One region of the Enterobacter sp. 3U4 genome, then DNA from elsewhere that is predicted to be linked to it. Evidence: predicted binding sites of a transcription regulator. Region 1 holds the regulator's gene; each other region holds the start of a gene.
What was found. Region 1 encodes PurR, which represses purine synthesis genes. Its sites were predicted from a motif close to CANGCAAACGTTTGCNTG; they were not measured.
Positions count from the first base shown of each region.

Region 2: the regulator PurR is predicted to act here: its motif matches at 974-991, upstream of RVY89_RS14320 (nucleoside-specific channel-forming protein Tsx).
Region 3: the regulator PurR is predicted to act here: its motif matches at 4,075-4,092, upstream of purH (bifunctional phosphoribosylaminoimidazolecarboxamide formyltransferase/IMP cyclohydrolase).

Region 1 covers NZ_CP136665.1:1,964,534-1,971,129, forward strand. Annotated here, with positions in the region: gene sodB (superoxide dismutase [Fe]) at 1-346, shown strand, start outside; gene RVY89_RS09250 (MFS transporter) at 385-1,551, opposite strand; gene cydH (cytochrome bd-I oxidase subunit CydH) at 1,706-1,795, opposite strand; gene purR (HTH-type transcriptional repressor PurR) at 2,093-3,118, shown strand; gene punR (DNA-binding transcriptional activator PunR) at 3,136-4,047, opposite strand; gene punC (purine nucleoside transporter PunC) at 4,162-5,361, shown strand; gene cfa (cyclopropane fatty acyl phospholipid synthase) at 5,660-6,596, shown strand, end outside.
Region 2 covers NZ_CP136665.1:2,970,140-2,976,735, forward strand. Annotated here, with positions in the region: gene nrdR (transcriptional regulator NrdR) at 1-170, opposite strand, end outside; gene RVY89_RS14315 (SadB/YajI family lipoprotein) at 323-862, shown strand; gene RVY89_RS14320 (nucleoside-specific channel-forming protein Tsx) at 1,130-2,014, shown strand; gene RVY89_RS14325 (helix-turn-helix transcriptional regulator) at 2,125-2,805, opposite strand; gene RVY89_RS14330 (VOC family protein) at 2,820-3,185, opposite strand; gene secF (protein translocase subunit SecF) at 3,328-4,299, opposite strand; gene secD (protein translocase subunit SecD) at 4,310-6,157, opposite strand; gene yajC (preprotein translocase subunit YajC) at 6,185-6,517, opposite strand; gene tgt (tRNA guanosine(34) transglycosylase Tgt) at 6,539-6,596, opposite strand, start outside.
Region 3 covers NZ_CP136665.1:3,797,400-3,803,995, reverse strand. Annotated here, with positions in the region: gene hupA (nucleoid-associated protein HU-alpha) at 45-317, shown strand; gene RVY89_RS18120 (DUF1481 domain-containing protein) at 329-1,021, shown strand; gene purD (phosphoribosylamine--glycine ligase) at 1,070-2,362, opposite strand; gene purH (bifunctional phosphoribosylaminoimidazolecarboxamide formyltransferase/IMP cyclohydrolase) at 2,378-3,967, opposite strand; rRNA gene RVY89_RS18105 (16S ribosomal RNA) at 4,528-6,067, shown strand; tRNA gene RVY89_RS18100 (tRNA-Glu) at 6,153-6,228, shown strand; rRNA gene RVY89_RS18095 (23S ribosomal RNA) at 6,411-6,596, shown strand, end outside.

The DNA of each region.
Region 1 (6,596 bases):
CTGCCTGGCGCCGAATGCCGGCGGTGAACCTGTCGGTGAACTGGCTACCGCTATCAATGCCGCATTTGGCAGCTTCGCGGATTTCAAAGCGAAATTCACCGATGCCGCCATCAAAAACTTCGGTTCTGGCTGGACGTGGCTGGTTAAAGAGGCGGATGGCAAACTGGCTATCGTGTCCACCTCTAACGCGGGCACCCCGCTGACCACCAGCGCTAAGCCGCTGATGACCGTGGACGTGTGGGAACACGCTTACTACATCGATTACCGCAACGCGCGCCCTAACTACCTGGAGCACTTCTGGGCACTGGTTCACTGGGACTTTGTGGCGAAGAACTTCGCTGCGTAAGAGACACGCAGAAGGGTTCGCCCTTCTGCGTTTTTGGTTTATTCCGCAGCGCAGGCGGCTTCTGGCTGCTTACGACCCGACATCATCACCAGCAGCAGGCCGAGCGCGGCAATAATCGCCCCCATCACCGGCACAAAGCTGTACCCCAGTCCCCCTGAAATCACGGCCCCACCGGCCGCCGCACCGAGCGCATTGCCCAGGTTGAAGGCACCAATATTGACCGAAGATGAGAGGCCCGGCGCTTCATGCGCGACGCGCATCACGCGCATCTGCAGCGGCGGCACCACGGCAAAAGTGGCAGCCCCCCAGACGACCATCGCGATCGCGGCCCCGAACTCATTACGCGCCAGCCACGGAATGGCAATCATGATGACAATCAGCAGGGTTAAGAAGCCCTTCAGCGTCCCGCTCACGGAACGGTCGGCAAATTTCCCGCCGAGATAGTTGCCGATCGAGAAGCCCACGCCAATCAGCACCAGCATCGCGGTCACAAAGAGAGGCGTTGCGTGGGTGATGTCATGCAATACCGGTGAAATATAGGTGTAGAGGGTAAACATCGCCCCTGCCCCCAGCACGGTGGTGAGCAGCGCGGAGAGCACCTGCGGGCGCATCAGCACCGACAGTTCTTTGCGCACGTCAGGACGTTCCCCCGCGCTGCCTTTCGGCAGGGAGAAGAACAGCGCCACCATCGCAACCACGCCCAGTCCGGCAGTCGCCAGGAAGGACATACGCCAGCCGATCGCTTCTCCCAGCCAGGTTGCCGCAGGCACCCCCCCGATATTGGCAATCGTCAGCCCCATGAACATAGTTGCCACGGCGCTCGCCTGCTTATGTTTAGGCACCACGCTGGCAGCCACGACCGACCCCAGCCCAAAGAACGCGCCGTGGTTAAGGCTGGTCAGAATGCGTGACAGCATCAATGTGGTGTAGTCCGGTGCAATGGCCGAAAGCACGTTGCCCAGGGTGAAAATCGCCATCAGGAAAATCAGCGCATTACGGCGCGCGCGGTGCGAAAGTAAAAGCGTCATCAACGGCGCACCGACCATCACGCCGATGGCGTAGGCGCTGATTAACATCCCTGCCGCAGGGATCGAGACATCTACGCCCCGGGCAATAACGGGCAGTAACCCCATCGGGGAGAATTCAGTGGTGCCAATCCCAAAAGCGCCAATCGCCAGGGCCAGCAGGGGAAAATTGATTTTCATGCGTCAACTCCGGATGCCGTGTCATGTGGTGACACAGAACAAAGAAGCGGAAAGCATGACATCAATCACAAAAAATGAGAAGTTAACAAAATGGCAAAAGATTTTTGCCAGAGAAGTAACAATCGGGAGGGAGAAGGCTCTCCCTCCGCGTAAATCAGTGCAGCGCAGCCGTCAGACCGGCCGCAACAATCAGAGCCAGCACAATAACGGTGGTGAACAGCGAAAACTTCAGATCGGAACTCATCAATTTTTCTCCTTTTAATCCCCCCACGAAAAGTGAGCTTGCTCATTTTTGCACAGATTACGTTAAAAATCTTCCTGGATTTATACTGATAACCACTTTACCTCTTCCCCTTTTCATCAAGATAGGACAAAATTCCACGCTAAATTTATTAGCGTACCGGCCATTGACCCCCTCCTGACGTCCCGTGTCGTTTTCCCGGCGTGCCGCAATTCAAGATTGCGTGATAAGGGTGAGAGAAGGCAAACGTTTACCTTCAAGTTTTTCAGGAGTTTAGGATATGGTCTGGAGTGACATTTAATGGCAACAATTAAAGACGTAGCAAAACGCGCAAACGTTTCCACTACAACCGTATCACATGTAATTAACAAAACCCGCTTTGTGGCGGAAGAGACGCGCAACGCCGTCTGGGCAGCGATCAAAGAACTGCACTATTCGCCAAGTGCGGTTGCGCGCAGCCTCAAGGTTAATCACACCAAATCCATTGGATTGCTGGCAACCAGCAGTGAAGCGGCCTATTTTGCCGAGATCATTGAAGCGGTTGAAAAAAACTGCTTCCAGAAAGGCTATACCCTGATTCTGGGCAACGCCTGGAACAGCATTGAAAAACAGCGCGCCTACCTGTCGATGATGGCGCAGAAGCGCGTTGATGGCCTGCTGGTGATGTGTTCCGAATATCCGGAATCCGTGCTGTCGATGCTCGAAGAGTATCGCCACATTCCTATGGTGGTCATGGACTGGGGCGAAGCGCGCGCGGATTTCACCGATTCCGTTATCGATAACGCCTTTGAAGGTGGCTATATGGCCGGTCGTTATCTGATCGAACGCGGTCACCGCGAGATTGGCGTGATCCCGGGTCCGCTGGAGCGTAACACCGGCGCGGGCCGTCTGGCCGGTTTTATGAAAGCGATGGAAGAAGCGCTGATCACCGTGCCGGAAAACTGGATCGTGCAGGGCGACTTTGAGCCGGAGTCAGGCTACCGCGCGATGCAGCAGATTGTTTCCCAGCCGCACCGCCCGACCGCCGTTTTCTGCGGGGGTGACATCATGGCCATGGGCGCGCTCTGCGCTGCCGACGAGCTGGGTCTGCGCGTACCGCAGGATATTTCCGTGATCGGGTATGACAACGTGCGTAACGCGCGCTTCTTCACCCCGGCGCTGACAACCATTCACCAGCCAAAAGATTCGCTGGGCGAAACGGCCTTCAATATGCTGCTGGACAGGATCGTCAACAAGCGCGAAGAGTCGCAGTCCATTGAAGTTCACCCGCGCCTGATTGAACGCCGTTCCGTTGCGGATGGTCCGTTCCGCGACTACCGTCGTTAATCCCTTTACGGGGCCAGCTATGCTGGCTCCCGTAACCATTCCCGATTCAGCGTTTCGCTGTCTCCCAGATAGTCCAGCAGCCAGGCCATGGCGGGCGAGACATCATTTTGCTGCCAGGTCAGGCAGCAGGCCGCATCCGGGAACGGATTTTCAAGCGTCAGCTCAACCCATTCTCCGGTATCGATGCGCGGACGCGCGAAATGAACGGGCACCATCGCGACGCACAGCCCGGCGCTGAGGCACGTCGCCGACGATTCCCAGTCAGGGGCCACCAGCCGTCGCTGGTTGTCCAGAAGCCAGGTGATACGCTTAGGCAATGAACGGGAGGTATCCTCCAGCACCAGCGATGGCCAGTTGCGTAGCGAATCGTCGCTCAGCGGCCCTTCCATCGCCGCCAGGGGATGATCGCGTGCCACCACGCATTTCCAGCTGAGCATGCCCATATCGCGAAAAGCGTAACGCCCCCCGACCGGGATCGCCTGCGTTGCCCCAATCGCCATCTCGGCCCTGCCGTCCGCCAGCGCATCCCAGACGCCGTTGAACACCTCCTGCGAGACCCGCAGCTCGACGTCTGAAAAATGACGATAGAAATCGACGATCATCTGTCGGGTACGTTCCGGCTTAACGATGTTATCCACCGCGATGGAAAGATGTCCCCGCCAACCGTTGGCGATCTGCTGACACTGTTCGCGGGTGATCTGCATTTTTTTGATAACAGAACGCCCTTCCTTCAAAAACCACGCGCCTGCGGGCGTTAATTCCACGTCGCGATGCCGCCGTTCAAACAGCGGAACCGCCAGCCACTCCTCCAGCTGACGCACCGTATAGCTGATTGCCGAAGGGACGCGGTGCAGCTCCTGCGCCGCACCGCTAAAGCTACCGTTACGCGCAACAGCATCGACCACTTCAAGAGAATAATCTGACCACATTTTCTGCCTGCAAAATTTTTGAATGCACCCGCCAAATATTAGCGTTTCACAAGCGGCTTTGCACTCCCTACACTCAGCGCCAATGTATACCTGCCTCCTCAGGAGAATAAAATAATGCAACCCAGGAACGGTTTTTTAATCTGGCTCGGCGGCTTAAGCGTGCTGGGCTTTTTGGCCACCGATATGTACCTGCCGGCGTTTGCCGCCATGCAGGAAGATTTGCAAACCCCTGCTGCCGCCATCAGCGCCAGCCTGAGTTTATTCCTCGCCGGCTTTGCTTTCGCGCAGCTGCTGTGGGGACCGCTCTCGGATCGCTTTGGTCGTAAACCGGTGCTGTTGCTGGGCCTGGCCATTTTTGCCGCGGGCTGCCTGGGAATGCTGTGGGTACGCGATGCCACCTGGCTGCTGGTGCTGCGCTTTATTCAGGCCGTGGGCGTCTGTGCCGCGGCCGTGACCTGGCAGGCGCTGGTCACCGACTATTATCCGGCTAACCGCACTAACCGTATTTTCGCCACTATTATGCCGCTGGTGGGTCTCTCACCTGCCCTCGCCCCGCTGCTGGGCAGCTGGATCCTCGCGCATTTCGACTGGCAGGCCATCTTCGCCACGCTGTTTGCCATTACCCTGGTACTGATGCTTCCTGCGTTTGCCCTCAAGCCCGCGCATAAAAAAGAGGCGCATGCCGATGCGAAGCCCATTACCTTCACTTCCCTGCTCAGCACCAAAGCGTATCGCGGTAACGTCCTGATCTATGCCGCCTGCTCGGCAAGCTTCTTCGCGTGGCTCACCGGTTCGCCGTTCATTCTGCACGATATGGGCTACAGCCCGGCAGCCATCGGCCTGAGCTATGTTCCGCAGACTATCGCGTTCCTGGTGGGCGGGTACGGCTGTCGCGCGGCGCTGCAAAAGTGGGAAGGTCAGCAGATGCTGCCGTGGCTGCTGGTGCTGTATGCGCTTAGCGTCATCGGCACCTGGGCAGTTGGCTTTATTCCGGGTGCCGGTCTGGCCGAAATTTTGATCCCATTCTGCGTGATGGCCATTGCGAACGGGGCGATTTACCCAATCGTTGTAGCCCAGGCGCTGCGTCCGTTCCCGCAGGCGACAGGTCGCGCCGCCGCGCTGCAGAACACCCTGCAGCTGGGGCTGTGCTTCCTGGCAAGTCTGGTGGTCTCGGCCCTGATTGCCACGCCGCTTTTGACAACCACCAGCGTGATGCTGTTCACCGTAGTGCTGGCGGTATTGGGTTACCGCATGCAGGCTTCCGCGCAGCGTGAGCAGGAAAATAGTGCTCGGGTTGAAACGTCACATGCCTGATTGCGTCAGAAATCATGTTACATTTCAGTCATTAGGTTGCTAAGAATTTTATATTGAATCACCAAATTTTGAGGCCTATACTAAATTTGGTTCGATTAAATACGATAAATATTAAGTGTTAACGGGAGCCGGAGTGCTCCCGTTTTACCATGGAAGGCATTTCGGCAAGGGTTATCTCCCTTCCTCTGTTCTACGTCGGATACTAGCCTCACGGTATTTACCGTGAGATTTCTCACAAACCAAAAAAAGCGTCTACGCTGTTTTAAGGTTCTGATCACAGTAGGGTGATGGAGAAGCTATGAGTTCATCGTGTATAGAAGAAGTCAGCGTTCCGGACGATAACTGGTCCCGGATCGTCAGTGAACTGTTAGGTCGAGCAGGCATCACTATCAATGGATCATCGCCATCCGATCCTCAGGTTAAACATCCCGACTTTTTTAAACGCGTGTTGCGGGAGGGATCGTTAGGCCTGGGTGAAAGCTATATGGACGGCTGGTGGGAGTGCGAACGTCTGGATACCTTTTTCGCCAGCGTGCTGCGTGCCGGTCTTGAAAATCAACTCCCTCACAATCTGAAAGACACCCTGCGTGTCGCCTCTGCCCGACTGTTCAATCTGCAAAGTAAAAAACGCGCGTGGATCGTGGGCAAAGAACACTACGATCTTGGCAACGACCTGTTCAGCCGTATGCTGGACCCTTTCATGCAGTACTCCTGCGCCTACTGGAAAGAGGCGTCGACGCTTGAAGAGGCCCAGCAGGCAAAGCTGCGTCTGATTAGCGAGAAGCTGCAGCTACAGCCCGGTATGCGCGTGCTGGATATCGGCTGCGGCTGGGGCGGGCTGGCGTATTTTATGGCGAAGCACTATGCCGTCAGCGTCGTCGGCGTCACGATTTCAGCGGAACAGCAAAAAATGGCGCGAGAGCGCTGCCAGGGCCTCGATGTGGATATCCGGCTGCAGGACTACCGTGACCTGAACGAGCAGTTTGACCGGATCGTTTCCGTCGGCATGTTCGAGCACGTCGGGCCGAAAAACTACGCTACCTATTTTGAGGTGGTGGATCGTAATCTGAAACCAGACGGCATCTTTCTGCTGCACACCATCGGCTCTAAGCGGACCGACAATAACGTTGACCCGTGGATCAACAAATACATCTTTCCGAATGGCTGTTTGCCGTCCGTTCGCCAGATTGCCAACGCCAGTGAACCCCATTTCGTGATGGAAGACTGGCATAACT
Region 2 (6,596 bases), 1.0 Mb from region 1:
ACGTCGTTGCTTTTTACCACGCGCGGCATTACCAGCTCTGCAACCTCAAAGGTCGTAAAACGCTCGTTGCACACCAGACACTGCCGACGACGGCGTACGGATGACCCTTCGCCCACAAGACGAGAGTCGATGACTTTGGTATCCACAGCGGAGCAGAATGGGCAATGCATACGGTATCCCTGTTATGTGGTTAACTAATTTTCATTTTACCCTGATCTGGCCTGACAACAAAGGAAGAGCTTTTTGAGATAAAGGATCTATGTCTGACGCGATGATGCTGGCTACCATTAAGGCGATCCGTTATTTCAAGGAAATAAACGCAATGACAAGACGTTACCTGAAAATTTTGCTGGTGGGGAGCCTCTTCACCCTTAGCGCCTGTGCACAGCAAACCGAAGTCCGCCAGATGAAACAGAGCGTGAATACGCTCAATACGGCGATGGACAAACTAAACAAAGAAACGGTGAAGATCACCCAGCAAAACGCGCTGAATGCCAAATCCAGCAGCGGGGTTTATCTGCTGCCGGGGGCGAATACGCCTGCGCGCCTCAATAGTCAGATCGGCACGCTAAAAATGTCTCTGGTGAATGTGGCGGCGAATGCAGATGGTACTCGCGCAACATTGCGCATTCAGGGCGAATCCAACGATCCGTTGCCAGCCTTCAGTGGTACAGTCGAATGGGGCCAGATCCAGGGCACTACTGAGAGCTACCAGGAGGTGAATGTTAATAGTCAGCTGTTCACCGCACCGGCCAGCGTGCTGGCTCCAAGCGACGTTGACATTCCGCTGCAGCTTAACGGACTCACTCCGGAGCAGCTGGGTTTCATCCGCATTCACGATATCCAACCCGCCGCGCAGTAACCCCTCTTTTAGCGGAGTGTAATGTCACTCCGCTAACATTTACATTTCGTATGGATTGGCAACATAAATGATTGCCGCTACAATCCCGCCCGTTTAAAGTACGCAAACGTGAACGCAATCGATTACGCGTGTGAGAGATATGTGAAACAACACATATTTTTGTGAGCAGGGATTCCTATAATAGGCACCGCAGAAACACGAAATATTTAGAAACGCAATTCGCGCATTTTTCACTCCCGGAAGGGAATTTCAATCAGTGGCATGATTATGAAAAAAACATTACTCGCAGCTGGCGCCGTGCTGGCACTTTCTTCCTCTTTCACTGTTAACGCAGCGGAAAACGATAAACCTCAATACCTCTCCGACTGGTGGCACCAGAGCGTTAACGTGGTCGGCAGCTACCACACCCGTTTCGGACCACAGATCCGCAACGATACCTACCTGGAATACGAAGCGTTCGCCAAGAAAGACTGGTTTGATTTCTACGGCTATATGGATGCACCGGTCTTCTTTGGTGGTAACACCGACGCGAAAGGTATCTGGAACCACGGTTCCCCACTGTTCATGGAAATTGAACCACGCTTCTCTATTGATAAACTGACCGGTACCAGCCTGGCGTTTGGTCCGTTCAAAGAGTGGTACTTCGCAAACAACTACATCTACGACATGGGCCGCAACAAGTCCGGTCGCCAGAGCACCTGGTACATGGGTCTGGGGACGGACATCGATACCGGCCTGCCAATGAGCCTGTCTCTGAACGTGTATGCTAAGTACCAGTGGCAGAACTACGGTGCCGCGAACGAAAACGAGTGGGATGGCTACCGTTTCAAAGTTAAATACTTTGTGCCAATTACCCAGCTGTGGGGCGGCAACCTGAGCTATATCGGCTTCACCAACTTTGACTGGGGTTCAGATCTGGGCGACAACGACTTCCGCGACCTGAACGGTAAGAAAGCGCGCACCAACGACTCCATCGCCTCCAGCCACATTCTGGCGCTGAACTACGATCACTGGCACTACTCTGTAGTTGCGCGTTACTGGCACAACGGTGGTCAGTGGAACGACGACGCGAGCCTGAACTTCGGCAACGGCGACTTCAGCGTCCGCTCTACCGGTTGGGGTGGCTACCTGGTTGTAGGTTATAACTTCTAACCTTGTGGTTGGTGCCGGGTGGCGGCTACGCCTTACCCGGCCTACAAAACCTGTAGGCCCGTGCAAGCGCAGCGCCGTCGGGCAAAAAAGCCAGCTCAAGAGCTGGCTTTTTACTGCTTAACCTTCCGCAAAAAATCCGCCAAAGACCTGTCCGCACTCTCACTAAACCGCCTCTCCGTCTGGACAATATTGAGGCACCGGTCGAGCCGGAAACAGCGATAGTCATCGCGCCTTTCGCACCACGCCGCCAGCAGCCAGCGCTCCCCCCAGAAGAACAAGCCCAGCGGCTGAACCTCGCGCTTTGAGAGCTGTCCGGCTTCATCGCGGTAATGTAACGCCAGTACGCGCTGGGCGGAAATCGCCTGATGAATCATGTCAAAATCACTGCGGGAGTGGCTTTGCATGCAAAAGTCCGGGGCGTAAATCCGCGTCTGCTCCGCCTTTCGACGACTCTCCTCGGGCAGGATAGCCAGCACCTTCTCCTGAGCCGACTCCAGCTCGCGCGACAGCGATTCCCCTCCCCAGGTTTTGAGCAGGCGAATCGCGACGATCAGCGCCTCTGACTCCTTATTTGTCAGCATCAGCGGCGGCAGGTCAAAACCCGACATCAGCCGATATCCGCTCCCCGCCTCACCTTCCACCGGTACGCCGGAAAGCGACAGGTCACGGATATCGCGATAGACCGTGCGCTCGGACACGCCAAGCCGGTCCGCCAGATGCGCTGCCGTTGTCAGACGCCTGCCCCGCAGGATCTGCACAATCTGAAACAAACGGTCAGCGCGTCGGGTCATATCTTAGGCCGCTCTCAGGCAGGTTGATGGAGGCCGACGCGGTTACCTTCGCTGTCGGTAAACAATGCGATAGTGCCAATGCCATGCGGCAGTTCCAGTGGGCCAAAAACGCATTCGCCACCCGCAGAGGCGATGCGATCGAGCGTGGCCGCCAGATTGTCAGTATGCAGGTAAATAATAGCGCCCTGCAAAGACGGTGTAACGCCGTCAAATTTTGCCAGCGCCCCGCCGGTACCCGGATCCTCATGCGGGAAAACCGCCAGCTCCGCACAGTCCATTTTCTCGCGACGCAGCGCGATCTGCATCACCGGCTCATAAAATTTGATGGCGCGATCCATATCCGAAACCGGAATTTCAAACCAGTTAATGACGCTTTTCATACATCCTCCTGCCTGTTGTTTGGGTTCAGAAGGAGTCTACGACTGGGCTCCTGACAGCATACTGTCAGGAGTGTTTGTCAGGAGCAGATAAAAAAAATCCCGGTCAACTGACCGGGATTTCGATAACGCGCTAAACGTCGCCTTACGGCAGAATGGACGGCTGATCCGCCCCTTCTTTCTCGACTTTCTGCTGGAGCAGGTGCTCACGCTTCATGCCGAGTTTCAGTGCCAGTGCGGACGCGACGTAGATAGACGACGCCGTACCGATGGTGACACCGATCAGCATGGTGAGCGAGAAGCCTGCCAGTACCGGACCACCGAAGAGGAACAGCATCAGGATCACCATCAAAGTGGTACCGGAGGTGATCAAGGTACGGTGCAGCGTCTGGGTCAACGACACGTTAAAGATTTCGTACGGCGTACCGCGACGGATCTTACGGAAGTTTTCACGAATACGGTCAGATACCACGATACTGTCGTTCAGTGAGTAACCGATAACGGACATCAGGGATGCCACGATCGTCAGGTCAATCTCAATGTGGAACAGCGACAGTATGCCCATGGTGATCACCACGTCGTGCGCCAGGGCGATAACCACACCGGCCGCCAGTCGCCACTCAAAGCGGAAACCGACGTACACCAGGATGGAGATCAGCGCCACCAACAGCGCCATGGCACCGGTCTGCGCCAGGTCAGCACCCACGCTTGGGCCGACGAACTCAATACGCTTAACAGCCGCATTCTGGCTGGTTGTTTCGTTAATCACGCTAACAACCTTACTGCCCAGCTCCTGGCTGCCGTTGGCATCGTGCACCGGCGGCATACGTACCATGATGTCACGGCTGCTGCCGAAGTTCTGCAGCAGCGGTTCTTCAAAGCCCGCTTTCTGCAGCGATTCGCGCATCTGGTCCATATCGACCGGTTTTTCCAGGGAGATCTCGATGACCGTACCACCGGTAAAATCGAGCCCCCAGTTAAAGCCTTTCACGCCCATAATGACGATGGACAGAATCAGCAGGAAACCTGAAATGCCGAAGGCCCAGTAGTCCCAGCGCATAAAGTCCCAGACTTTACGGCCGTGGTTCAATTGTTCAACAGTATATTCCTGTGCCACAACGCACTCCTCAGATAGACAGCTTTTTGACGCGCTTGCCGCCGTACAGCAGGTTCACGATGGCACGGGTGCCGACAATAGCGGTAAACATTGACGTTGCGACACCGATACCGGTTGTAATCGCAAAGCCTTTGATAGCGCCAGTACCCACTGCATACAGGATAAGAACCTTAATCAGTGTTGTTACGTTCGCATCGAAGATGGAGCTGAACGCGCCTTTATAGCCTTCGTCAATCGCCTGCTGAACAGAGCGACCGTTACTCAACTCTTCTTTGATACGTTCGTTAATCAGTACGTTGGCGTCAACCGCCACCGCAAGGGTCAGAACGATACCCGCAATCCCCGGCATGGTCAGCGTCGCCCCCGGCAGCAGGGACATAATGCCGATAATCAGCACCAGGTTGGCGATCAGCGCGGAGGTCGCAATCAGACCAAACTTCTTATAGAAGAAGATCATGAAGAGGATAGAGACCACCAGACCGGCCAGACACGCTTCCAGGCCCTGCTGAATGTTTTGCATACCCAGCGTTGGACCAATGGTACGTTCTTCAACAATCTGAATTGGCGCAATCAGCGCACCGGCACGCAGCAGCAAGGAGAGCTGACGCGCTTCGTTCGGGTTGTTGATACCGGTAATACGGAAGCTGTTACCCAGACGAGACTGGATGTTTGCGATGTTAATCACCTCTTCCTCTTTCACCAGCACCGCACGACCGTTTGCATCTTTCTTACCGCTGTCTTTGTACTCCACGAACAGGGTCGCCATCGGCTTGCCGATGTTGTCCTTGGTGAAGTTAGACATGATGTTACCACCCGCGCTATCCAGCGAGATGTTAACCTGCGGCTGGTTGTATTCGTCCTGGCTCGACGTGGAGTCGGTGATGTGATCACCGGTCAGAATCACGCGTTTGTACAGCACAACTGGCTGACCTTCGCGGGTCTGTTTCACTTCGGAGTCACCCGGAATACGCCCTGCTGCGGCAGCGGACTGATCGACGTTGGAGTTCACCAGACGGAATTCCAGGGTTGCGGTCGCACCCAGAATCTCTTTCGCACGCGCAGTGTCCTGGATACCCGGCAGTTCAACCACGATACGGTCAGCACCCTGACGCTGTACCAGCGGCTCAGCCACACCCAGCTGGTTTACACGGTTACGCAGAATGTTGATGTTCTGCTGTACGGCATATTCACGCGCTTCTTTCAGGCGCGCATCGGTCATCACCGCGCGCAGCTGGTTGCTGCCCTGCGAGGAGATCACCAGGTCACGGTGACGTTGGGTCAAGTAATCTACAGCCTGATCGCGCGCCGCACTGTCGCGGAACGTGATGCTCATGCCGTAGTTATCTTCTTTACGCACGGTGGTGTAAGCGATGCCTTTATCACGCAGATCGCTGCGCAGGCTGTCGATATTCTGTTCCTGCAGCTTGCCGAGCGCGGTATCCATATCCACTTCCATCAGGAAGTGAACGCCGCCACGCAGGTCAAGACCGAGTTTCATTGGCTCTGCTTTCATTGCAGCCAGCCAACGCGGGGTTGCAGGGGCAAGGTTAAGCGCCACGACGTATTTGTCACCCAGCACGCCCATCAGCGCTTCGCGAGCGCGGAGCTGCGTGTCGGTGGTGTCGAAGCGAGCAAGAATTGCACCCTCTTCCAGAGCCACAGACTTAGCGGTAATTTTTTCTTCTTGTAACGTTTTCTGGACCTGGATCAGCGTTTGCTCACTGGCGGCGACACCGCGCGCGCCAGTGATTTGAACAGCCGGATCCTCACCATACAGGTTGGGAAGCGCGTACAGCAGGCCGACGAGAATCACGACGACCAGCATGATGTACTTCCACAAAGGATAACGGTTTAACACGGCAGTTCCCTTTGGGAAAAGTTGGGATTACAGCGCCTTCATGGTGCCTTTCGGCAGAACGGCAGCTACGAAGTCACGTTTGATGACCACTTCAGTGGTGTCGTTCAGGGCGATAGCAATGTAGCCGTTTTCAGCCACTTTGGTTACGCGACCGACCAGACCACCGTTAGTCAGCACTTCATCGCCTTTCGCAATGGAGTTCATCAGGTTCTTGTGCTCTTTGGTGCGCTTCTGCTGTGGACGCAGGATCATGAAGTAGAAGATCAGACCGAACACAACCAGCATCAGAATCAGAGACATCGGGCTGCCCTGCGCTGGAGCACCTGTTGCCGCTACCGCATCAGAAATAAAAAAGCTCATTCAAATTCCCTCATTATAAAATTAATCAACGTTCAACGGTGGAACATCCCGCCCCTGACGTTGGTAAAAATCGGTCACG
Region 3 (6,596 bases), 1.8 Mb from region 1:
CACTCGATGCTTAGCAAGCGATAAACACATTGAAAGGATAACTTATGAACAAGACTCAACTGATTGATGTAATTGCGGACAAGGCTGATCTGTCTAAAGTGCAGGCTAAAGCTGCTCTGGAATCTACCCTGGCTGCTATTACTGAGTCTCTGAAAGAAGGTGATGCTGTACAACTGGTTGGTTTCGGTACCTTCAAAGTGAACCACCGCGCTGAGCGTACTGGCCGCAACCCGCAGACCGGTAAAGAAATCAAAATCGCCGCAGCTAACGTGCCGGCATTTGTTTCTGGTAAAGCACTGAAAGACGCTGTTAAGTAAGACGCGTGGCAGTGAACAGTTTTAGCGAAGGGGCGGCAACGCCCCTTTTGTCTTTCTGGCGTGGAACGCTCGCGCTGGCAGGCATGCTGCTGCTGTCCGCCTGCAGCCACGACACCTCCCTGCCGCCGTTTACCGCCAGCGGCTACGCGGACAACCAGGGCGCGGTCAGGATCTGGCGCAAAGATTCCGGCGGCGAAGTGCATCTGCTTTCTGCCTTCAGCCCGTGGCATAACGGCAATACGTCGACTGCGGAATATCGCTGGCAGGGAGATGACCTGTCGCTGATTGAGCTGAACGTCTACAGCAAGACCCCCGAACACGTGAAAGTGCGTTTTGACGACCATGGCGAGCTGAGCTTTATGCAGCGCGAAGTCAGCGGTCAAAAACAGCAGCTTTCCAGCGATCAAATCGCCCTCTACCGTTATCGTGCCGAACAAATCCGCCAGACCAGCGATGCGCTTCGTCTGGGCCGCGTTATGCTGCGCCAGGGACGCTGGCATAGCGATGGTACGGTGACAACCTGTGAAGGACAGACGGTCAAGCCTGAGCTCGAATCTTGGGCAATCGAACACATTCAACGCCGTCAGCGACATTCATCGATAGAGGTGAGCGTGGCGTGGCTGGAAGCGCCGGAAGGCTCTCAGCTGCTGCTGGTGGCGAACGAAGACTTCTGCACCTGGCAGCCGACAGAAAAGAGTTTTTGATTTAAGTCCCCTCTCCCTTTGGGAGAGGGTTAGGGTGAGGATGTGAAATTACTCGCCCTGCTCACGTGCAATCGCGCGATAACCGATATCCTGACGGCTAAAGCTGCCGTTCCAGTGAATATCCGCCATCAGCGCATAGGCACGCTTCTGCGCTTCTGCCACGGTATTACCCAGCGCGGTTGCACACAGCACGCGGCCGCCGTTGGTGAGGACGCGATCGTCTTCAGCCAGCTTCGTACCTGCATGGAATACCTTCGCGCCTTCAATCTCTTCCAGCGGCAGACCGTGTATTTCATCCCCGGTGTTGTAGTTGCCCGGATAACCACCTGCAGCAATCACCACCCCCAGAGACGCTCGTTCGTCCCACTCTGAAGTTTTCTCATCGAGCTTGCCTTCGCAGGCTGCCAGGCACAGATCCACCAGATCGGACTTCATGCGCAGCATGATTGGCTGCGTTTCCGGATCGCCAAAGCGGCAGTTGAATTCGATGACCTTAGGGTTACCCTGCTTGTCGATCATCAGACCTGCGTAAAGGAAACCGGTGTAGGTATTCCCTTCTGCTGCCATTCCCTTCACGGTAGGCCAGATGATGCGATCCATGGTGCGCTGGTGGACTTCGTCAGTCACGACCGGAGCAGGGGAGTAAGCGCCCATCCCGCCGGTGTTAGGACCCGTGTCGCCATTGCCCACACGCTTGTGGTCCTGGCTGGTGGCCATCGGCAGAACGTGCTCACCGTCAACCATAACGATAAAGCTCGCTTCTTCACCGTCGAGGAATTCTTCGATCACGATGCGGTGGCCTGCATCGCCAAAGGCGTTACCTGCCAGCATGTCCTGAACCGCGGCTTCGGCTTCTTCGAGCGTCATCGCGACGATCACGCCTTTACCGGCGGCCAGGCCGTCGGCCTTAATAACAATCGGGGCGCCTTTCTCACGCAGGTAAGCCAGCGCGGGCTCCACTTCGGTGAAGTTCTGATACTCCGCGGTCGGGATGTTGTGGCGCGCGAGGAAATCTTTGGTGAAGGCTTTGGAGCCTTCCAGCTGCGCGGCGCCTTCCGTTGGGCCGAAGATTTTCAGGCCCGCTGCGCGGAACGCATCCACCACGCCAATCACCAGCGGCGCTTCCGGGCCGACGATGGTCAGGTCGATTTTCTCGCTCTGGGCAAAGCTCAGCAGCGCCGGAATGTCGGTTACGCCAATGGCAACGTTCTGTAGAGTCGGCTCCAGTGCGGTACCGGCGTTACCCGGCGCCACGAAGACCGTTTTCACCAGCGGAGACTGCGCCGCTTTCCACGCCAGAGCGTGCTCGCGTCCGCCGTTACCAATTACTAATACTTTCATTTTCAGCTCCGGGAATTAATGGCGGAAGTGGCGCATGTCGGTGAAGATCATCGCAATGCCGTGTTCGTCGGCGGCGGCAATCACTTCGTCGTCGCGGATTGAACCACCAGGCTGGATCACGCAGGTGATGCCGACAGCGGCTGCGGCGTCGATGCCGTCACGGAACGGGAAGAAGGCGTCAGAAGCCATGGCGGAGCCTTTGACTTCCAAACCTTCGTCACCTGCTTTAATACCCGCGATTTTCGCAGAGTAAACGCGGCTCATCTGGCCTGCGCCTATCCCGATGGTCATGTTCTCTTTGGCGTAGACGATGGCGTTGGATTTAACGAACTTCGCGACTTTCCAGCAGAACAGCGCATCACGCAGTTCCTGTTCGGTCGGCTGACGTTTGGTCACTACGCGCAGGTCGGCTTCTGTGACCATACCCAGATCGCGGTCCTGAACCAGCAGGCCGCCGTTCACGCGTTTGAAGTCCAGGCCCGGCACGCGTTCTGCCCACTGGCCGCAAATCAGCACGCGCACGTTCTGTTTTGCCGCGGTGATTTTCAGCGCTTCTTCAGATGCGGCTGGCGCGATGATCACTTCAACGAACTGTCGGGAGATGATGGCCTGAGCCGTTTCAGCATCCAGCTCGCGGTTGAAGGCGATAATGCCGCCGAACGCGGAGGTCGGGTCGGTTTTGTAAGCGCGATCGTAGGCATCCAGAATAGAAGTGCTCACGGCAACGCCGCATGGGTTTGCGTGCTTGACGATAACGCAGGCAGGCTCGTTGAACTCTTTCACGCACTCCAGCGCGGCGTCGGTGTCAGCAATGTTGTTATAGGAGAGCGCTTTGCCCTGAACCTGCTGAGCGGTCGCAACAGAGGCTTCTTTTACCTCTTCTTCTATGTAGAAGGCTGCCTGCTGGTGGCTGTTCTCGCCGTAGCGCATATCTTGTTTCTTAATGAAGTTCAGATTCAGGGTACGCGGGAAGCGGCCAGAAGGGTCTTTGCTTTCACCGTGGTACGCCGGCACCAGGCTACCGAAGTAGTTGGCGATCATGCTGTCATACGCCGCGGTGTGCTCGAAGGCTTTAATGGCGAGGTCGAAACGGGTATCCAGAGTCAATGACCCTTGGTTGGCATCCATCTCATTAATAATGGTCTCGTAATCGCTGCTCTTCACCACGATAGCCACATCTTTATGGTTCTTGGCTGCTGAGCGCACCATGGTTGGGCCGCCGATATCAATATTCTCTACAGCATCTTCCAGAGAACAGCCTTCGCGGGCAACGGTCTGGGCGAACGGGTAGAGGTTAACGACAACCATGTCGATCGGGGCGATATCATGCTGTTCCATAATAGCGTCGTCCTGACCGCGACGGCCAAGAATACCGCCGTGCACTTTCGGGTGCAGGGTTTTGACGCGTCCATCCATCATTTCCGGGAAACCGGTGTAATCGGACACTTCGGTTACCGGCAGACCTTTATCTGCTAACAGGCGAGCGGTACCGCCTGTAGAAAGCAGCTCCACACCGCGTGCGGAAAGTGCCTGAGCGAATTCGACGATACCGGCTTTATCAGAAACACTGAGCAGAGCGCGGCGGACTGGACGACGTTGTTGCATGGTAAATCCCCTGGATTTCACGATTACAGAGAGCGTTAGATGAATTTTCCTGCGAAAAACTCATCTAACACACCTGACGGGGCATCCTTGTTAAGCGCGAGCATTTTAACGAAAACGTTTGCGCAACGCTCGCACATTTTCACTTTTTCGTATCATTGTGGATAAGTCTGTGTGTAAAAAGGTATAAGGCGGGGTTTTGCTGGGGAATGCAGCAGTCAGTCATTTTTTTGCAACTTTTCGGTTGCGGTCGTTCGGGAACTCCCTATAATGCGCCTCCATCGACACGGCGGATGTGAATCACTTCACAAACAACCCGGTCGGTTGAAGAGAAAAAATCCTGAAATAACGGGTTGACTCTGAAAGAGGAAAGCGTAATATACGCCACCTCGCAACGGTGAGCGAAAGCCGCGTTGCACTGCTCTTTAACAATTTATCAGACAATCTGTGTGGGCACTCAAAGTGACATGGATTCTTAATGTCTTCGGACAATAAATGAATACCAAGTCTCTGAGTGAACATACGTAATTCATTACGAAGTTTAATTCACGAGCATCAAACTTAAATTGAAGAGTTTGATCATGGCTCAGATTGAACGCTGGCGGCAGGCCTAACACATGCAAGTCGAGCGGTAGCACAGGGAGCTTGCTCTCGGGTGACGAGCGGCGGACGGGTGAGTAATGTCTGGGAAACTGCCTGATGGAGGGGGATAACTACTGGAAACGGTAGCTAATACCGCATAACGTCGCAAGACCAAAGAGGGGGACCTTCGGGCCTCTTGCCATCAGATGTGCCCAGATGGGATTAGCTAGTAGGTGGGGTAACGGCTCACCTAGGCGACGATCCCTAGCTGGTCTGAGAGGATGACCAGCCACACTGGAACTGAGACACGGTCCAGACTCCTACGGGAGGCAGCAGTGGGGAATATTGCACAATGGGCGCAAGCCTGATGCAGCCATGCCGCGTGTATGAAGAAGGCCTTCGGGTTGTAAAGTACTTTCAGCGGGGAGGAAGGTGTTGAGGTTAATAACCTCAGCAATTGACGTTACCCGCAGAAGAAGCACCGGCTAACTCCGTGCCAGCAGCCGCGGTAATACGGAGGGTGCAAGCGTTAATCGGAATTACTGGGCGTAAAGCGCACGCAGGCGGTCTGTCAAGTCGGATGTGAAATCCCCGGGCTCAACCTGGGAACTGCATTCGAAACTGGCAGGCTAGAGTCTTGTAGAGGGGGGTAGAATTCCAGGTGTAGCGGTGAAATGCGTAGAGATCTGGAGGAATACCGGTGGCGAAGGCGGCCCCCTGGACAAAGACTGACGCTCAGGTGCGAAAGCGTGGGGAGCAAACAGGATTAGATACCCTGGTAGTCCACGCCGTAAACGATGTCGACTTGGAGGTTGTGCCCTTGAGGCGTGGCTTCCGGAGCTAACGCGTTAAGTCGACCGCCTGGGGAGTACGGCCGCAAGGTTAAAACTCAAATGAATTGACGGGGGCCCGCACAAGCGGTGGAGCATGTGGTTTAATTCGATGCAACGCGAAGAACCTTACCTACTCTTGACATCCAGAGAACTTAGCAGAGATGCTTTGGTGCCTTCGGGAACTCTGAGACAGGTGCTGCATGGCTGTCGTCAGCTCGTGTTGTGAAATGTTGGGTTAAGTCCCGCAACGAGCGCAACCCTTATCCTTTGTTGCCAGCGGTTCGGCCGGGAACTCAAAGGAGACTGCCAGTGATAAACTGGAGGAAGGTGGGGATGACGTCAAGTCATCATGGCCCTTACGAGTAGGGCTACACACGTGCTACAATGGCGCATACAAAGAGAAGCGACCTCGCGAGAGCAAGCGGACCTCATAAAGTGCGTCGTAGTCCGGATTGGAGTCTGCAACTCGACTCCATGAAGTCGGAATCGCTAGTAATCGTAGATCAGAATGCTACGGTGAATACGTTCCCGGGCCTTGTACACACCGCCCGTCACACCATGGGAGTGGGTTGCAAAAGAAGTAGGTAGCTTAACCTTCGGGAGGGCGCTTACCACTTTGTGATTCATGACTGGGGTGAAGTCGTAACAAGGTAACCGTAGGGGAACCTGCGGTTGGATCACCTCCTTACCTTAAAGAACCTGCCTTTGTAGTGCTCACACAGATTGTCTGATGAAAAGTAAATAGCAAGGCGTCTTGCGATTGAGACTTCAGTGTCCCCTTCGTCTAGAGGCCCAGGACACCGCCCTTTCACGGCGGTAACAGGGGTTCGAATCCCCTAGGGGACGCCACTTGCTGGTTCGTGAGTGAAAGTCACCTGCCGTCATATCTCAAAACTGACTTGCGAGTCATGTTTGAGATATTTGCTCTTTAAAAATCTGGATCAAGCTGAAAATTGAAACGACACATCTTTAAGGTGTGTTCGAGTCTCTCAAATTTTCGCAATCAGAAGTGAAACATCTTCGGGTTGTGAGGTTAAGCGACTAAGCGTACACGGTGGATGCCCTGGCAGTCAGAGGCGATGAAGGACGTGCTAATCTGCGAAAAGCGCCGGCGAGGTGATATGAACCTTTGACCCGGCGATGTCCGAATGGGGAAACCCAGTGCAATTCGTTGCACTATCGTTAACTGAATACATAGGTTAACGAGGCGAACCGGG